Regions from separate parts of the Enterobacter cloacae complex sp. ECNIH7 genome, predicted to be linked through region 1. Evidence: predicted binding sites of a transcription regulator. Region 1 holds the regulator's gene; each other region holds the start of a gene.
What was found. The regulator LexA, encoded in region 1, represses DNA repair genes until DNA is damaged. The targets are predictions, from matches to a motif close to TNCTGTATGTACATACAGNA.
Positions count from the first base shown of each region.

Region 2: umuD (translesion error-prone DNA polymerase V autoproteolytic subunit) is a predicted target of LexA. The motif match lies at 2,378-2,397, and genes of this name have one in related genera.
Region 3: umuD (translesion error-prone DNA polymerase V autoproteolytic subunit) is a predicted target of LexA. The motif match lies at 2,170-2,189, and genes of this name have one in related genera.
Region 4: sbmC (DNA gyrase inhibitor SbmC) is a predicted target of LexA. The motif match lies at 2,401-2,420, and genes of this name have one in related genera.

Region 1 covers NZ_CP017990.1:339,130-343,490, reverse strand. The annotation lists gene zur (zinc uptake transcriptional repressor Zur) at 1-350, shown strand, start outside; gene WM95_RS01655 (CsbD family protein) at 420-629, opposite strand; gene dinF (MATE family efflux transporter DinF) at 750-2,087, opposite strand; gene lexA (transcriptional repressor LexA) at 2,151-2,759, opposite strand; gene WM95_RS01640 (diacylglycerol kinase) at 2,868-3,236, opposite strand; gene plsB (glycerol-3-phosphate 1-O-acyltransferase PlsB) at 3,391-4,361, shown strand, end outside.
Region 2 covers NZ_CP017992.1:55,738-60,098, forward strand. The annotation lists gene WM95_RS26775 (DUF1380 family protein) at 1-295, opposite strand, end outside; gene WM95_RS26780 (hypothetical protein) at 306-527, opposite strand; gene WM95_RS26785 (DNA methylase) at 527-1,204, opposite strand; gene WM95_RS26790 (SOS response-associated peptidase family protein) at 1,564-2,235, shown strand; gene umuD (translesion error-prone DNA polymerase V autoproteolytic subunit) at 2,415-2,837, shown strand; gene WM95_RS26800 (Y-family DNA polymerase) at 2,837-4,111, shown strand; gene WM95_RS26805 (RES family NAD+ phosphorylase) at 4,160-4,361, opposite strand, start outside.
Region 3 covers NZ_CP017991.1:131,025-135,385, forward strand. The annotation lists gene WM95_RS26410 (plasmid partitioning/stability family protein) at 335-1,006, opposite strand; gene parM (plasmid segregation protein ParM domain-containing protein) at 1,009-1,980, opposite strand; gene umuD (translesion error-prone DNA polymerase V autoproteolytic subunit) at 2,211-2,642, shown strand; gene WM95_RS26425 (Y-family DNA polymerase) at 2,642-3,913, shown strand.
Region 4 covers NZ_CP017990.1:3,178,119-3,182,479, reverse strand. The annotation lists gene sbcB (exodeoxyribonuclease I) at 1-951, opposite strand, end outside; gene dacD (serine-type D-Ala-D-Ala carboxypeptidase DacD) at 1,150-2,316, shown strand; gene sbmC (DNA gyrase inhibitor SbmC) at 2,436-2,909, shown strand; gene WM95_RS15695 (FUSC family protein) at 3,002-4,060, shown strand; gene WM95_RS15690 (DUF496 family protein) at 4,219-4,361, shown strand, end outside.

The DNA.
Region 1 (4,361 bases):
CGCAGGCGAAGCCACCGACCGTGTATCGCGCGCTGGATTTCCTGCTGGAACAAGGGTTCGTGCATAAGGTTGAGTCCACAAACAGCTATGTGTTGTGCCATCTGTTCGATCAGCCCACCCACACATCGGCGATGTTTATCTGTGACCGCTGCGGCGTGGTGAAAGAAGAGGTTGCGGAAGGTGTGGAAGATATTATGCATACGCTGGCAGCAAAAATGGGTTTTGCCCTGCGTCATAACGTGATTGAAGCGCACGGACTGTGCTCTGCCTGCGTGGAAGTGGAAGCCTGTCGTCATCAGGACGCGTGTCAGCACGACCACTCTATTCTTGTGAAGAAAAAACCGCGTTAACGGCAAAAGAACAGGCGGCTCATGGCCGCCCTCAGGGTGTACTTCCTTGTACTTGCGGGTATAGCCCGGTTACCAGCGGTAGTCGTTGCGTTTTTCCCAGTCGCCCACTTCTTTTTCCGCCTGGTCTTTCGCGTAGCCGTAACGTTCCTGAATTTTACCGACAAGCTGATCGCGTTTACCTTCAATGACGGTCATATCGTCATCAGTCAGCTTACCCCACTGTTCTTTCGCTTTACCTTTGAACTGCTTCCAGTTGCCGCCGATTTCGTCTTTATTCATCATCGTGTCCTCTTAGTTAAGCGTCGGGTCGTAACGTCCGTTACGTTCTTTTCTGCTGGACGTGATAATTATTGTAGTTAAGGATTCGGCAGTTGATTTCATATTCGGAATCTTTAACCGTCACGATATATCGTGACGTGAAGGGAACCAGGTATCGTTTTGCCAGTGGCGATGCCAGATAAAAGCCAGCGATATCCCTCTCAGCGAGAGGAAAACGGCCAGGGCCAGCCACAAACCGTGATTACCCAGCCAGGGAAGCGTCAGCAGCGTCAGGCCAAACCCTGCCGCCGCGACTGCCATGCTGTTGCGCATTTCCGCTCCGCGCGTCGCACCAATAAACATGCCGTCCAGCAGATAACACCAGACGCCGACCACCGGTAAGATGACTTGCCAGATGAGATAGTGACTCGCCAGCTCGCGCAGCGCAGGGATAGACGTAAGCAACGCGACGATTTGCTCACCAAGGCAGGCATAAACCAGGCCGAACGCCAGCGCCACCAGTCCCGACTGGCGGCAGGCTGCCCGCCAGACGTCCCGCAGCTGCCCGCTTTCGCGCGCGCCGTAAGCCTGCCCGGAATACGCTTCTACCGCATAGGCAAAACCGTCCAGCGCGTAGGCGGTAAAGGTCAGTAGCGTCATCAATACCGCGTTGACCGCGACGATTTCTGGCCCCAGTCGCGCCCCGAAAACCGTCAGCGCGCCGAAGCAGAGCTGAAGCAGCAGCGAGCGCAGCATGATGTCACGATTAAGCGCCAGCAGCCTACGGATATTGCCGCGCCATGCGGTTTTGAGCAGCGCCAGGGAGATGCCGCGCATCGCCAGCACGCGCCAGACCATCCACAGGCCAATAATAAAGGTTCCGTATTCGGCAATTGCCGTCGCCAGCGCCGCACCCCGCACGTTCATATGCAGGCCCATTACCAGCCAGACATCCAGCACAATGTTGAGAAGGTTGCCTACCACCAGCAAAATCACTGGTGCACGGGCGTACTGAACGCCCAGGAGCCACCCCAGCAGAACCAGGTTTGCCAGCGAGGCGGGCGCGCTGAGCCAGCGGATTTCAAGGAAACGTCGCGCCTGAGCCAGTACCGCCTCGCTGCCGCCGACAACATGGAGCGCAAGGTCGATCAGGGGCGTACGAAATAAAACGATTAACGCCCCTGCACCGAGCGCAAGGATCAGCGGCTGGACCAGCGCGCGCGCCAGACGCAGCGGATCTTTTGCACCATAAGCCTGGGCCGTGAGCCCGGTGGTGCTCATGCGCAAAAAGAGCAGCAGCATAAACAGGAAGCTGGTTGCCGTCGCGCCAATCGCCACGCCGCCAAGATAAACAGGCGAATCAAGGTGGCCAATAACGGCAGTATCGACCAGACCCAGCAAGGGAACGGTAATATTGGAGAAAATCATCGGCAGAGCAAGACGCCACAATGCCTTATCGGATGCCGTCAGCAGTGACATGAAAAATACCGGGAGTCGAGAATGAAGCAGGCTACAGCGGCGCCATAGCCTGTCAGGAAGAGGTTACAGCCATTCGCCGTTGCGAATGACCCCAACCGCCAGTCCTTCGATAGAGAAGTTGTGTTCGCGGAGATCGACCACAATCGGGGAGAACTCGTTGTTTTCAGGCAGTAGCTGAACAGTGTTCCCCTGTTTTTTCAGACGCTTGACGGTGACTTCATCATCAATGCGCGCGACAACCACCTGGCCGTTACGCACATCCTGCGTTTTGTGCACTGCAAGCAGATCGCCGTCAAGAATACCGATGTCTTTCATCGACATACCGCTGACGCGCAGCAGGAAATCAGCGCTCGGTTTGAACATGCCAGGATCGACCTGGTAGTGGCCTTCAATATGCTGCTGTGCCAGTAAAGGCTCACCGGCAGCAACACGGCCTATCAGCGGAATGCCCGTCTCTTCTTCCACCAGCAGGCGGATACCGCGTGACGCGCCTGAAACAATCTCAATCACGCCTTTACGCGCCAGCGCTTTCAGGTGTTCTTCAGCAGCATTCGGAGAACGGAAGCCCAGACGCTGCGCGATTTCCGCACGCGTGGGTGGCATACCCGTCTGGCCGATATGATCCCGGATGAGATCAAACACCTCTTGCTGCCTGGTCGTTAACGCTTTCATTCCGCCCCCTGGGTGTATATACAGTTATGCTGTGAGTATATACAGTCAAAGGCGATTTTGGAACCAAAAACTGCACAAAAAACCAGGGACTTAATTATTCCTCGAGGCTCATCGGAAATGTGACCAAAGCAGCGTGACCCAGGTGATAACGGCAGTGATAATCGCCAGCAGCACGGCAGCAGAGCCCATGTCTTTTGCGCGGCCAGAAAGCTCGTGGAAATCTGAACCTATGCGATCAACAACGGCCTCAATAGCGCTATTAAGAATTTCCACTATCATCACCAGAAGCACGGAACCGATAAGAAGTACGCGGGTAATAGCATCAACATCAAGGAAACAGGCGACGATCACCGCGATGATTGCGGCGACGCCCTCCTGGCGAAATGCAGCTTCGTTGATCCACGCGGCACGGAAACCTTTCCATGAATAGCCGGCGGCTTTGATGATACGCGTTAACCCAGTGGTATTATTGGCCATTAAAAGAACCTTTTATGAAAAAAAGCGTCAGTAACAGGAACTGTAGCGCGTTTCGCTACAGCCTGAAGTATGACGGGTAACAACAGAAATTTTGCGCGCTTTCTGTTATCCTTGCGCCGCAATTGCATTATTAACCAGAGGCTTTACATCGTTTATGTCCGGCTGGCCACGAATTTACTACAAATTACTTAATTTACCATTAAGCATCCTGGTAAAAAGCAAGTCTATCCCAGCAGAACCCGCGCTGGAATTGGGGCTCGATACCTCGCGTCCTATTATGTACGTTTTGCCTTATAACTCGAAGGCAGACTTACTGACGCTTCGCGCCCAGTGTCTGGCGCATGACTTACCTGACCCGCTTGAACCGCTTGAAGTTGACGGCACTTTACTGCCGCGCTACGTGTTCATTCACGGTGGACCGCGCGTGTTTACCTACTACACGCCAAAAGAAGAGTCCATCAAGCTGTTCCACGACTATCTCGACCTGCACCGGAGCAACCCCGATCTGGATGTGCAGATGGTGCCGGTATCGGTGATGTTTGGTCGTCGTCCGGGCCGTGAAAAAGGTGAAGAGAATCCGCCGCTGCGCATGCTTAACGGCATCCAGAAGTTCTTCGCGGTCTCCTGGCTGGGACGCGACAGCTTTGTGCGTTTCTCCCCTTCCGTTTCGCTGCGTCGAATGGCGGACGAGCACGGTACCGACAAGATCATCGCGCAAAAACTGGCGCGCGTGGCGCGTATGCACTTCGCTCGTCAGCGCCTGGCTGCCGTAGGGCCGCGTCTCCCGGCGCGTCAGGATCTGTTCAACAAGCTGCTGGCCTCCAAAGCGATTGCTCGCGCCGTTGAAGACGAAGCGCGCAGCAAGAAAATATCGCATGAGAAAGCCCAGCAGAACGCCATTGCGCTGATGGAAGAGATTGCAGCGAACTTCTCTTACGAGATGATTCGCCTGTCCGATCGTATTCTCGGCTTTACCTGGAACCGCCTGTATCAGGGCATCAACGTTCATAACGCCGAGCGCGTACGCCAGCTGGCGCATGATGGCCATGAGATTGTCTATGTTCCCTGCCACCGCAGCCACATGGACTACCTGCTTCTTTCCTACGTGCTCTATCACCAGGGGCT
Region 2 (4,361 bases), on a different replicon from region 1:
TCAGCAGGGTTTCAAGCAGGTCCGTCGGCACCATCACCGCCGGAACTGCCTCTTTCACCTGTTCAATAAGATCCATCACCGCACCGGCAGACACGCCCGACTCAAGCCGTTGTTCCTCCGGAATGGCGTCCATACGCGCCAGTACCGCCCTTGTGTCCTGCTCCGAAACGGCATATTCCATTCCGTCGGCCAGTGCTTCGATATCCGCCGGGGACCAGATAATGAGGTTCAGCGGGGTTTCTGCGGGATACTGCTCACGCAACAACCGGCAGAGGGTTTCACAGGTTCCGTACATGTTTTTATCCTTAGTCCTTAAAGCAGGCATCCAGCTCAAGAATTTCGTTGTATGCCGCCATAAACAGGGCATTGATGCGAAAAAGGGTCTGACGGGTCAGGCGTTCGGCCAGCACATCGGAATCAAAGCGATAGCGGTGCTCCATACCATTCAGCGCCGCACGCAGGTCACACATGCTGTTGGCGACTTCCGCCACTTCTGCGCGGAGTTTTTCGTGTCCTACATAGTTCATTACGCGGCCTCCGGGAACTCGTCGTTAGCGGCCGGGTACTGCATGGCACGCCGGACGGCGGCCAGACGTTGCTGTCCGGCCCGGTGATACTGCTCCAGCAATTCAATACCGATGTAACGACGGCCAGCCCGGAGGGCGGCCACGCAGGTGGAGCCACTGCCGGCAAAGGGGTCGAGCACAATCGCGCCGGGATGTGTGAAGGACTCGATCAGCGGTTGCAGGCTGGTTACGGGTTTTTCTGTCGGGTGGTGCCGGTTGCCGCTGTATTTCCAGCCCAGCACGTCCGTCAGCGGGTTTTGTGGCAGACGTGGACGGCCTTTTGCAAGGATGTAGGCGCATTCGTGGCGATAGCCCACGTATGCGGCCTTCGATGTGTAGGTTTTGGTAAACACCAGGTGGCCGACAACGCTGAATCCCGCATTTTTCCAGGCAGCCATAAAGCGATCGACGCGGTTCCAGCCGTAGAAGCTCACCATCAGCGTGTCTTTTTTCAGCACGCGATACATCTCATGGCAGGCGGGTTGCAGCCATTCATCGGTTTTATCGCCGGCGATGGTACGCCCCTGACGGTCACGAAAACCGACGAGATATGGCGGGTCGGTGAGAATGAAATCGACAGCATTATCCGGAAAGCCGGACATGATATGGACGCAATTACCCTGGATAAATCGGGACATGGTAGTTCTCCTTTCTCAAATGCGGCGCCAGTTACGCCGTGCCGATACGACAGCCGGGCGAAAAGCGGAGAATGCAGGGGCGGTGCCGCAAGCCGCAGCGCAGTGAAAAAGCCCACGCTGGCTGGACGGTTTGACGGCGAAAATTGAGACGGAAAACGACGGGAAGACAGCGGGTAATGCCTTTGAAATTAACTGCGACCGGGTGAGGACACCGGCGGAGCGAACCCTTGCATTCGAAGCGGCCCGGCTACAGTAGCGGCACGGCGGCCACAGGATGGCAGGAACCTCAAATACGGCCTATGTTCAGAACTGAAGAAAACAAAGATTTCGCATGCGAAATCTTCACCGGAGCAACGCTAATGTGCGGTCGGTTTACGCAATACAACTCCCGCGAGGAGTACCTGTCCTTTCTCGGAGAAGAAGCAGAACGGAATATACCGTATGATCCGGAGCCCGTCGGCCGCTACAACGTTGCGCCCGGAACCCAGGTATTGCTGCTGAGTGAACGCCGCTCGCAGTTGCATCTCGATCCTGTTCACTGGGGTTATGCCCCGGAGTGGTGGAACAAGCCCGCTCTCATCAACGCCAGAAGTGAAACTGCGGCCAGCAGCCGGATGTTCAGGCCACTCTGGGAGCACGGACGGACCATTGTCTTTGCCGACGGCTGGTTCGAGTGGAAACAGCAAAACGGCGTGAAACAGCCGTTTTTCATTTACCGTAAGGACGGAAATCCGCTCCTGCTCGCAGCCATCGGGAAACCACCTTTTGAGAACGGCAATGACCAGGAAGGATTCCTGATCGTCACGGCAGCTGCGGATGAGGGACTGCTGGACATTCACGATCGGCGGCCGCTCGTGTACTCACCGGCTGCCGCCCGTAAATGGCTCAGCGAAAACACAACCAGTAAAGAGGCGGAAGACATTGCCCGTGAGGGCAGTCTTTCCGCCGAAGATTTCACATGGCACCCCGTCAGCCGGGCTGTTGGCAATCCCCGGAACCAGAGCAGGGAACTGATAGAGCCACAGGCTTAGCAGACGGTGAGATACCCGGTATCCACTCACAGGGTTATGCACCGTTTCTGTGGATAACCTTGAGCCTGTTTTATCCGCCAGAACAATGACCTGGCAGGAGCAGGTAAAATTCTTCTTGCAGGACGGGAAATATCTTAAATAATACTGTATATAAAAACAGGTATTTTAAGAGGTATGCCATGTTACTTTTTGTCGCTCCCGAACAGGAGCCGGTGCCGTCCAGTGCCCCGCTGTTCACCGAACGTTGCCCGGCGGGTTTTCCGTCGCCGGCCGCCGATTACACGGAGGAGGAACTGGACCTGAATGCCTATTGCATCCGGCGTCCGGCTGCAACGTTCTTCGTCAGGGCTATCGGGGATTCGATGAAAGAGATGGGCCTGCATTCCGGCGACCTGATGGTGGTCGACAAAGCCGAAAAGCCGCTGCAGGGTGACATTGTCATCGCGGAGACTGATGGCGAATTCACGGTTAAACGCCTGCAGCTGACACCCCGTATCGCCCTGCTGCCGATGAACCCGGCCTATCCCACTCTCTATCCGGAAGACCTGCAGATTTTTGGGGTGGTGACAGCCTTCATACACAAAACACGGGGCATGGACTGATGTACGCGCTTGCTGACGTGAATTCGTTCTATGCCAGCTGCGAAAAGGTTTTTCGCCCTGACCTGCGAAACAAACCTGTCGTCGTTCTCTCAAATAACGATGGCTGCGTCATTGCGAGAAGTCCTGAAGCGAAGCGGCTGGGCATCAAAATGGGGGTACCGTGGTTTCAGCTGAGGTCGATGAAATTTCCGGAGCCGGTTATCGCGTTCTCCAGTAATTATGCTCTCTACGCATCGATGTCGAACAGGGTCATGGTTCACCTGGAAGAGCTGGCGCCACGCGTTGAGCAGTACTCCATTGATGAGATGTTTCTGGACATTCGCGGTATAGACAGCTGCATCGATTTCGAGGATTTCGGCCGGCAGCTGCGTGAGCACGTTCGTTCCGGCACAGGGCTGACCCTCGGCGTCGGAATGGGACCGACCAAAACGCTGGCTAAAAGCGCACAATGGACGTCGAAAGAGTGGCCACAGTTTGGTGGCGTGCTGGCGTTAACGCCAGGCAATATCCGCCGTACGGAAAAACTGCTGTCACTGCAGCCGGTGGAGGAAATCTGGGGGGTTGGCCGCAGGATCTCAAAGAAGCTGAACACAATGGGGATAACAACTGCACTGCAGCTGGCGCGCGCGAACCCTGTATTTATCAGGAAAAACTTCAATGTAGTTCTGGAGAGAACGGTCCGGGAACTCAATGGAGAAAGCTGTATTTCCCTGGAGGAAGCACCTCCCCCCAAACAGCAGATAGTCTGCAGCAGGAGCTTTGGGGAGCGTGTCACGACGTATGAAGCCATGCGACAGGCAGTCTGTCAGTACGCTGAGCGTGCAGCTGAAAAGCTGCGCGGCGAGCGTCAGTTCTGCAGGCATATTGCCGTGTTTGTGAAAACATCGCCGTTCGCCGTAAATGAGCCCTACTATGGTAATCTGGCCAGTGAAAAACTACTCATCCCCACGCAGGACACACGGGACATCATTGCCGCTGCCGTCAGAGCTCTGGACAGGGTCTGGCTGGATGGTCACCGTTACGCAAAGGCAGGCTGTATGCTGAACGATTTCACGCCAACCGGGGTATCGCAGCTGAATTTGTTTGATGAAGTACAGCCGCGGGAACGGAGCGAGCAGCTGATGCAAGTACTGGATGGTATTAACCATTCCGGTCTGGGGAAAGTGTGGTTTGCGGGACGTGGGATTGCGCCTGACTGGCAGATGAAACGAGAAATGCTTTCCCCTGCGTACACAACGCGCTGGAATGATCTTCCGGTGGCAATGATAAGATGATCTGCCACCGAAAGATTTCGCATGCGAAATCTGGGTTACATCTACCCGTCAGAATTCGTCATCCGAATAGCCAGATTTCGCATGCGAAATCACTTCTTTTGTGCGGCCTTCCGTTAAATAGTGCGTGACTGTTGTTTCTGATGTGGAGTAATCAACACCCTCTATTTTATGAACTTCTATGCCATCGAGTTTTAGCTCAAGTACATCCTCCCTATTTTTCTTACGTGATAGCACCTTAAATTCACGACGG
Region 3 (4,361 bases), on a different replicon from region 1:
CCATTGTTCGACGTTGTCTTTCAGTTCTTCCAGCTGCATACGCTGTCCTCCTGATTAATGTTCTTGCTCAGGATCGGTCCTTCGCCTTTTTATCGTCAAAAGCCAGGAGAACCCCGAGTCCGATAAGTGAGGCGTAGCAGACCTGCATCACAATAGTCACCGGAAGGGAGATGTTATCAACCAGAACCCCGGGAACGACGACGGCCACGCCAGCCAGTATCATCCCCCGCCCGATCTTCTTCACCCGGTCAGGCCACTGAGATTCAGGCACGTTCCGGGCACGCAGAAGGTTGTGAATGAACTGCACTGTTGTTCGTCTAATCACTGACATGTTTTAGTCTCCAAATGCCCGTCGCATGTTCTTCTTTATTCCGGCTGTTTCCGATCCGGGTGATGTGGTGACGGGCGAAGCCGCTTTTTCCGTCTCTCCCGCTTCGCTGATGCCCGCGCCGCCAGGTTCTGCGCGAACCATCTGCCGGACAATGGTCTGTAACTCACTGACCGTAGCCGGTGGCACCGGCAGGCTGGCCAGCAGACGCGGCAGCTCCGGCGCCGTGGTGTGAAGTGCCAGCCCGGTGATAATGAGGTTTCTCAGCAGATCGCCGCGCAGGCGTGACGATACCCCGGCCAGCAAGGCTTCAACCCGCTTACTGCTCCGGTCATCCTGAAGCGCGAGCGTGTAGCGCCTGCGTTCCCTCTCCCCAGGCATTTCCACGGACAGTTTCCGGGTATCAGGCTCGTCCGGTAACCCGGACAGGGATGACCAGGTTCCGGATACCATTGCCATCACGGCACAAAGCCGGACGGCGCTGAGCTGGCCGTCAAAGAACACCGGGATTAGCGCAGGTAAACGGGGATCAGCCTGATACACCACCGCACCTGCGGTGGCGACTGTCCGGATAAATTCACCGCGCAGTGGCTGCGAGATGGTGTTTATGGTCGCCATCGCCGCGATGTCGGTGCGATCATCACTGTGCAGATAGAAAGAATACAGGCCGTCCGGCACGTTTAGTCCTCTTTATTGTACAGGGCAATCTCTCTGGCCAGCGCCAGCTGGGGATCGCCAATAACCTCGATACGTTCAGGAGCCAGAGGCCAGGCCTGACGTATCGCCTCTTCGATCAGGGAAGCCCCTCCCCCGACCAGAAATACCCGGTTCACGTTCCTGAAGGCGGTCAGCTCGCTGGTCACGCGCGCACCCAGTGCGGCAATCGCTTCGGCTATTTTTCCCCGGACGTAATCAATCTTTTCGGCATCGTTGATGACCCGCTGTAAATACTCACCATCATCCCGGTTACGGATGACACTGTCAGCAATCAGGGCGCTGGTTTCACTGTCTGCTGCCCGCAGTGCACCTGCGGCTGCGCGTGTCACCAGTGAAACACCGACGGACGGGTTACCATGTACCGCACTGATATCATCAAACTGACCAACAATCACACCCGCATCGAGCGTGGTTCCGCCGAGATCGATAATCAGCGTGGTTTCACCGGCTCCGGACTGAAGCTGGGACAGTCTGGTAAACGCTGCCGGCAGTGATTCCGGCATGACCTTCACATCAGTCACGGTGAAGGCGCAGCCTTTGTTGAGTGTCAGTTCCCGCATGAGGTTCTCCCGTTTACGGCGGATATTCACCACATTGCGCTGACAGTCCTGATCGTAATACTCACTCAGGGGCAGCGTGACCGTCAGGCTTACCGGCTGCGGCTCCAGGCCACTGTTCAGCAGAGCATGGTGCACAGCCAGCAGGTTAAGATCGCCGTACTGATAGTCCACGTTCGTCGTCGGAATCGCATCCCGGCTTACACTGTCCCACGTGTATTTCAGTGGCCCCACCTGATAGTTGAACGTCGCCGCACTGAATTCCGCCACTTTCCAGCCGTGCCGGAATGAGTTTGCCGAGATCCGGGTCTTCAGTTCATCACCTTCAAACCATGCCAGCTTAACATTTGTTGAACCATCATCGCAGAAAATCTTCATCATTATGCACCATTAGTTACACTCAATTTGATGCTAATTATAAGAGCAAAATGATAAAACAAAAGCGTTATTTCTCAAATTGAGATACTCAAGATACTCAAAATGATAATATAAATCAATTTGAGCAACTTATGAGTATCACATAGTTCTTAATTCGGCCCTTCTGGATTATCTTTGCCTGGTTAAATATACTGTATACATATACAGTTTTTTTTTAGTCGGAAGGTAATATGAAGCTGCAGCTTTTTAGCCCCGGGACAGATACCCCGCCACAGACCCATCCGTTTTTCGCCGATCTGGCCAGCTGCGGGTTCCCGAGCCCTGCCGGCGATTACATTCTGTCAGATCTGGATCTGCATGAGTACTGTATACGCCATCCGAGCGCGACTTATTACCTCAGAGCCAGCGGAGACAGCATGGCTGACGGCAGCCTTTACAACGGCGATCTGCTGGTTGTGGACAGTGCGGAGAAACCCCGGCACGGCGATATCGTTGTGGCCAGCGTGCAGGGGGAATTTACGGTCAAACGGCTCCTGCTGACGCCACGACTGACACTGCAGCCCATGAACGCCACCTGGTCCCCCATCTATCCTGACACGGACGAACTGGACATCTTTGGCGTCGTCACGCACATCATCCACCGTCCCAGGGAGATGTACTGATGTTTGCCCTGGCCGATGTGAACAGCTTCTATGCCAGCTGTGAACGTGTTTTCCGCCCGGATTTAAAAGGGAAACCCATTGTCTGCCTTAGCAACAATGACGGCTGCGTGATCGCGAGAAGTGCCGAAGCGAAGCCCTGGATTAAAATGGGGACCCCGTGGTTCCAGATAAAGAACGAGATTTACCCGGAAAAAATATACGCATTTTCAAGTAATTATGAGCTTTACGCCTCAATGTCAGCGCGCGTGATGAGCTGCCTCGAGGAGCTGGCGCCGAGGGTGGAACAATATTCGATTGACGAGATGTTCCTCGATCTGAGCGGTGTGTCGCATTGCATGGACCTGGAAGACTTTGGCCGGCAGCTGCGCCAGCACGTGTATGACTGTACCCGCCTGACCATCGGCGTGGGGGCTGGACCTACGAAAACGTTGGCAAAATCAGCTCAGTGGGCCTCCAAAGAGTGGAAACAGTTCCGGGGCGTGCTGGCCCTGACGCGGGATAATCCTCAGCGAACCCGTAAACTGCTGTCACTTCAGCCGGTCGAAGAGATCCGGGGCGTGGGAAATCGCATTGCACGCAAGCTTAATGTACTGGGTATCAGGACCGCACTTGATCTGGCCCTGACGAACCCGGCCTTCATCCGGAAAAATTTCTCCGTGGTTCTCGAGCGAACGGTGCGCGAACTGAACGGGGAAAGCTGCATGTCGCTTGAGGAATCACCACCAACGAAACAACAGATTGTCTGTAGTCGCAGCTTTGGCGAGAAGATCACGGAGTACGATTCGCTCCGCCAGGCTGTCTGTCAGTACGCAGAACGGGCCGCTGAAAAACTGCGTCAGGAGCACCAGTATTGCCGGCACATTTCCGTTTTCGTCAAAACGTCTCCGTTCGCCGTTAAAGAGCCTTATTACGGCAATGTGGCCACGGAGAAACTGCTTACCCCCACTCAGGACACCCGGGACATTATTGCGGCCGCCACAACGGCTTTGGAGCGCATCTGGAAGGATGGCCACCGGTATGCCAAAGCCGGAGTGATGCTGAATGACTTTACAGGCTCAGGTGTTTCGCAGTTGCAGCTGTTCGACGAACGGCCACCACGTCCTCACAGCGCTGAGCTGATGAAGGTTCTTGATGGTATTAACCATTCCGGCCTGGGACATGTCTGGTTTGCCGGACGAGGAATTGCACCTTCCTGGCAAATGAAACGCAATATGCTGTCCCCTGCGTACACCACCTGCTGGAAAGATATCCCCATCGCGAGGATCAGTTAAATTTCGCCTTTCAGAGAGAGCCAGTAGTGCTCGCCGCAGCTGAACGACAGGGCGAAGCCCGCGAGTGAGCGAGGAAGCACCAGGGAGCAGAACGAACATAATCTACTGACGCGCCGTATGCAGGACCAAGACAAAACGCCCTCAATATGGATGATGATAACCGATTACTGAATAGAATGGGGCCATGGTCCCGGTTCCTTCCGGAGCGTGCAGCGAGTAATCCGGCCGGGCAACCGGGTGGCTCATGACACTGTGGTGCATAGTGGGACCGTGGTCCCAGTTCCTTTTGGAGTGTGACGTCAGCATTCCAGCCGGACAGCCGGGTGGCTCATGGCACTGTGGTGCATGGTGAGACCGTGGTCACAGTTCCTTTTGGAGTGTGACGTCAGCATTCCGGTCGGATAACCGGGTATGTCATGGCTCTCTGATGCAAGGTTGGACAGTGGTC
Region 4 (4,361 bases), 2.3 Mb from region 1:
CGTATTCGCCTGCGCGAGTACCGGACATTTATTGATATGCACCAGTTTGACCGGCACCGCAGGCAGATCGCCGAGCTCATTTTTCGGGGTGTAAAGCCGTTCGCGCAGGCTGTCGCTGTCGAGCTCGAGCAGCGGCGAAATATCGCCGGCTAAATCCACCATGATGACCGCATTACGATTGTCCGGATGCCAGGCCAGCGGGGCAACCCAGCTGGTATTACCGCGCCAGGCGCCAAACATGCCGGAAATATGCACCAGGGGTTTCATCTGCGGCACGTCGATAAGGGTCATGAGCTTCTGCTTGCTGCGGTGGCTCAGCAGATACTCAAACAGCCGGGGCTGCGCGTTTTTCACCAGTTTCGCCATGGCAATGGTGGCATAGACGTCCGCCATCGCGTCGTGGGCATTGCTGTGCTCGATGCCGTTGGCGCGCGTCAGGTGTTCCAGCCGGAAGCTGGTCAGCCCTTCCTCATTTTCAGGCCAGTTAATGCCCTCAGGACGCAGGGCATAACAGGCGCGCATGATGTCGAGCAAATCCCAGCGTGAATTGCGGTTCTGCCAGCTCCAGGCATAGGGATCGTAGAAGTTGCGATAAAAGATGTTGCGCGTCACTTCGTCATCGAAGCGGATGTTGTTGTAACCGACCACGCAGGTATTGGGGACGGTAAACAGATCGTGGATGCGTCGGGCGAATTCTGCCTCGTTAACGCCTTTCTCGCGCGCTTCCTGAGGCGTGATCCCGGTGACCATGACCGCCCCGGGCTGCGGCAGGTAGTCATCAGCCGGTTTGCAGTAAAAGACCTCAGGCTCGCCAATAATGTTGAATTCGTCGTCGGTACGAATGGCGGCAAACTGCGCCGGTCGGTCCAGCGCCGGGTGCGTGCCAAAGGTTTCGTAGTCATGAAATAAAAAAGTCGGGCGAGCGGCAGAGTCAGACACCAGTAATACCATCCTGTTAAAAAATGACGTCACTATGGTAAACGATCGTGCGGTTCAGACCGAATAAAAAGCACCGCCGTGACGCAAATTTGCGCGCCAGCTTCAGAGAAAAATCTGCGTTCTGTCACATTTTTTTGCAATTAAGCCAGGTAACGACATCAGAACTCCCGTAAAAAGGTCATCGATTTTTAATGACCTGAGGATATACCGTTGAAACGCCGTCTGTTTATTGCTGTTTCTTTACTCGCTTCGAGTGTCTCATCTGCTTTTGCGGCCGAACCACTGGATTTTTCGCCGCAGGCTCCGGCCATTCAGGCTGGCTCCTGGGTGCTGATGGACTACACGACTGGTCAGATCTTAACGGCGGGCAACGAACATCAACAACGCAATCCGGCGAGCCTGACCAAGCTGATGACGGGGTATGTGGTTGATCGGGCCATTGATAGCCATCGCATTACGCCGGACGACATTGTCACCGTCGGGCGTGACGCGTGGGCAAAAGGCAACCCGGTTTTTGACGGCTCGTCGCTGATGTTCCTGAAAGAGGGCGATCGCGTCTCGGTGCGTGATTTAAGCCGCGGTCTGATCGTCGATTCCGGCAACGACGCCTGCGTGGCGCTGGCCGATCACGTGGCGGGCGGTCAGCCGCAGTTTGTGAAGATGATGAACGACTACGTGCAGAAGCTGAACCTGCGCGATACGCACTTTGAAACCGTCCACGGGCTGGACGCGCCGGGCCAGCACAGCTCGGCCTATGACCTGGCCGTACTTTCCCGGGCCATCATTCACGGCGAGCCTGAGTTTTACCATATGTACAGCGAAAAGAGCCTGACCTGGAACGGGATCACCCAGCAAAACCGTAACGGCCTGCTGTGGGATAAAACCATGAACGTGGACGGGCTTAAAACGGGGCACACCTCGGGAGCGGGCTTTAACCTGATTGCCTCCGCTGTTGACGGGGAGCGTCGTTTAATCGCGGTGGTGATGGGGGCGGACAGCCCGAAAGGACGTGAGGACCAGGCCCGGAAACTGCTGCACTGGGGGCAGCAGAACTTCGATACGGTGCAAATCCTGCACAACGGTAAAAAAGTGGGGACAGAGCGTATCTGGTACGGTGATAAGGAGCAGGTGAAACTGGGCACCGACCAGGACTTCTGGCTGGCCCTGCCGAAAGCGGAAGTGCCGAACATCAAAGCCAAATACGTGCTGGATAAAAAAGAGCTGGAAGCGCCGATTGCTGCGCATCAGCGGGTCGGGGAGATCCAGCTCTATGACCGCGACAAGGTGGTGGCGCACTGGCCGCTGGTGACGCTGGAAGCCGTTGATAAAGGTGGACTGTTCTCTCGCATGAGCGATTATCTCCACCACACGCTTTAACCGCTGATGGGCAGACTGGCAGGGTTGCGAGTCTGCTCACATAATAAACACTCCTCGTTTGCCGATAATAGTAATCCAGCCTTATAGTGTATAAATATACAGTAATAAATGGAGGCAGCATGGACTACAGCATCAAGCAGCAACATAAACGTAAGATTGCCGGTTTTCATTTGGTCGGACCGTGGGAACAAACGGTAAAACAGGGCTTTGAACAGCTGGTGATGTGGGTGGACGGGCGCCACATTGAGCCGCTGGAGTGGGTTGCGGTCTATTACGATAACCCCGACGAGGTCCCGGCAGAAAAACTGCGCTGCGATACGGCCGTTACGGTGCCGGACGATTTCGTTATTCCGGAAAACAGCGAGGGCGTCATGATGACGGAAATCGCGGCTGGGGATTATGCCGTGGCGACGGCGCGTGTGGAAAACTATGACTTCGCCACGCCGTGGTATCAGTTCTTTAATTCCCTGCTGCAGGACAATAAGTACCAGATGGCGCTCAAACCCTGCTTCGAGCGCTATCTTAATGACGGCAATGCAGACGGCTACTGGGATATCGAAATGTATATCGCGGTAGAGCATAAAACGGCTTAAGCCTGCTAAATGAAGGGTTTTTCAGCCGGGAGCGATCCGCCCGGCTGAAAACACAGTACAATTGTGATTTGCCGTGTAGCTGGAGAGCGGGTGTGCGTCCCGACAAATCATTAACCCCTTTTGAAATTCGGTTGTACAAACATTACCGCGTGGTGCACGGGTGTCGCATCGCGCTGGCTTTCGTATTGACGTTTGTGCTGGTCCGTTTGCTGGATGTTCCGGAAGGGACGTGGCCGCTGATCACCCTGGTAGTGGTAATGGGGCCCATCTCGTTTTGGGGGAACGTTGTTCCGCGCGCCTTCGAGCGAATTGGCGGGACGGTTTTAGGCTCGGCCCTTGGGCTTATTGCCCTTAAGCTGGAGCTTATCTCGTTTCCGGTGATGCTGGCATGGTGCGGTGCCGCCATGTTCCTGTGCGGCTGGCTGGCGTTGGGCAAAAGACCGTATCAGGCCTTGCTGATTGGGATTACTCTCGCGGTGGTTGTCGGTGCGCCCGCCGGGGATATGACCACGGCGCTGTGGCGAAGCGGGGATGTCATCCTGGGGTCATTGCTGGCAATGCTTTTCACCGGTATCTGGCCGCAGCGGGCTTTTCTGCACTGGCGTATTCAGATGGCGAACTACGTCACCGCCTTTAACCGCGTCTATCAGGCCGGTTTTTCCCCGAATCTGGTCGAACGTCCCCGGCTGGAAAAGCATCTGCAAACGATCCTCAACGATGTGGTCAAAATGCGCGGCCTGATCACGCCTGCCAGCAAAGAAACCCATATTCAGAAATCGATTTTCGAAGCCATCCAGACGGTAAGCCGCAATCTGGTCTGCATGCTTGAACTGCAGATCAACGCGCACTGGGCCTCGCGTCCCAGCCATCTGTTAATGCTGAACGCGCAAACCCTCAAAGAGACCCAGCAGATGACGCAGCAAACGCTGTTGACCATTGCCCATGCGCTCTATGAAGGGAACCCGCAGCCGATACTGGCCAACAGCGAGCGGCTGAATGAGATCGTCGCGGAGCTGAAGCAGTTAATCAATGAACGCCAGAGCGATAACGTGGCGGAAACGCCTATTCATGGCTACGTCTGGCTGAGCATGGAACTGGCGCGGCAGCTTGAGCTGTTATCGCACCTTATTTGCCGGGCGCTGCGCAAATAAAAGGCTTATGTGACGCCTGCTGCTTCGATTCAGCAGCAATTGGGGTTATGATAGCTTTAAACGATATACTCATTGTCATTCGCAGCCGCTGTCAGTAAGGTTATTGTTACAACGGTTGCCTTAACGAATCCGAATCTCACATTATCAGGGGTGTAAAAATGGAAACTACCAAGCCTTCGTTCCAGGATGTTCTGGAATTCGTCCGCCTGTTCCGCCGCAAAAACAAGCTGCAGCGTGAAATCCAGGACGTTGAGAAGAAGATCCGTGACAACCAGAAACGTGTTCTGCTGCTCGACAACCT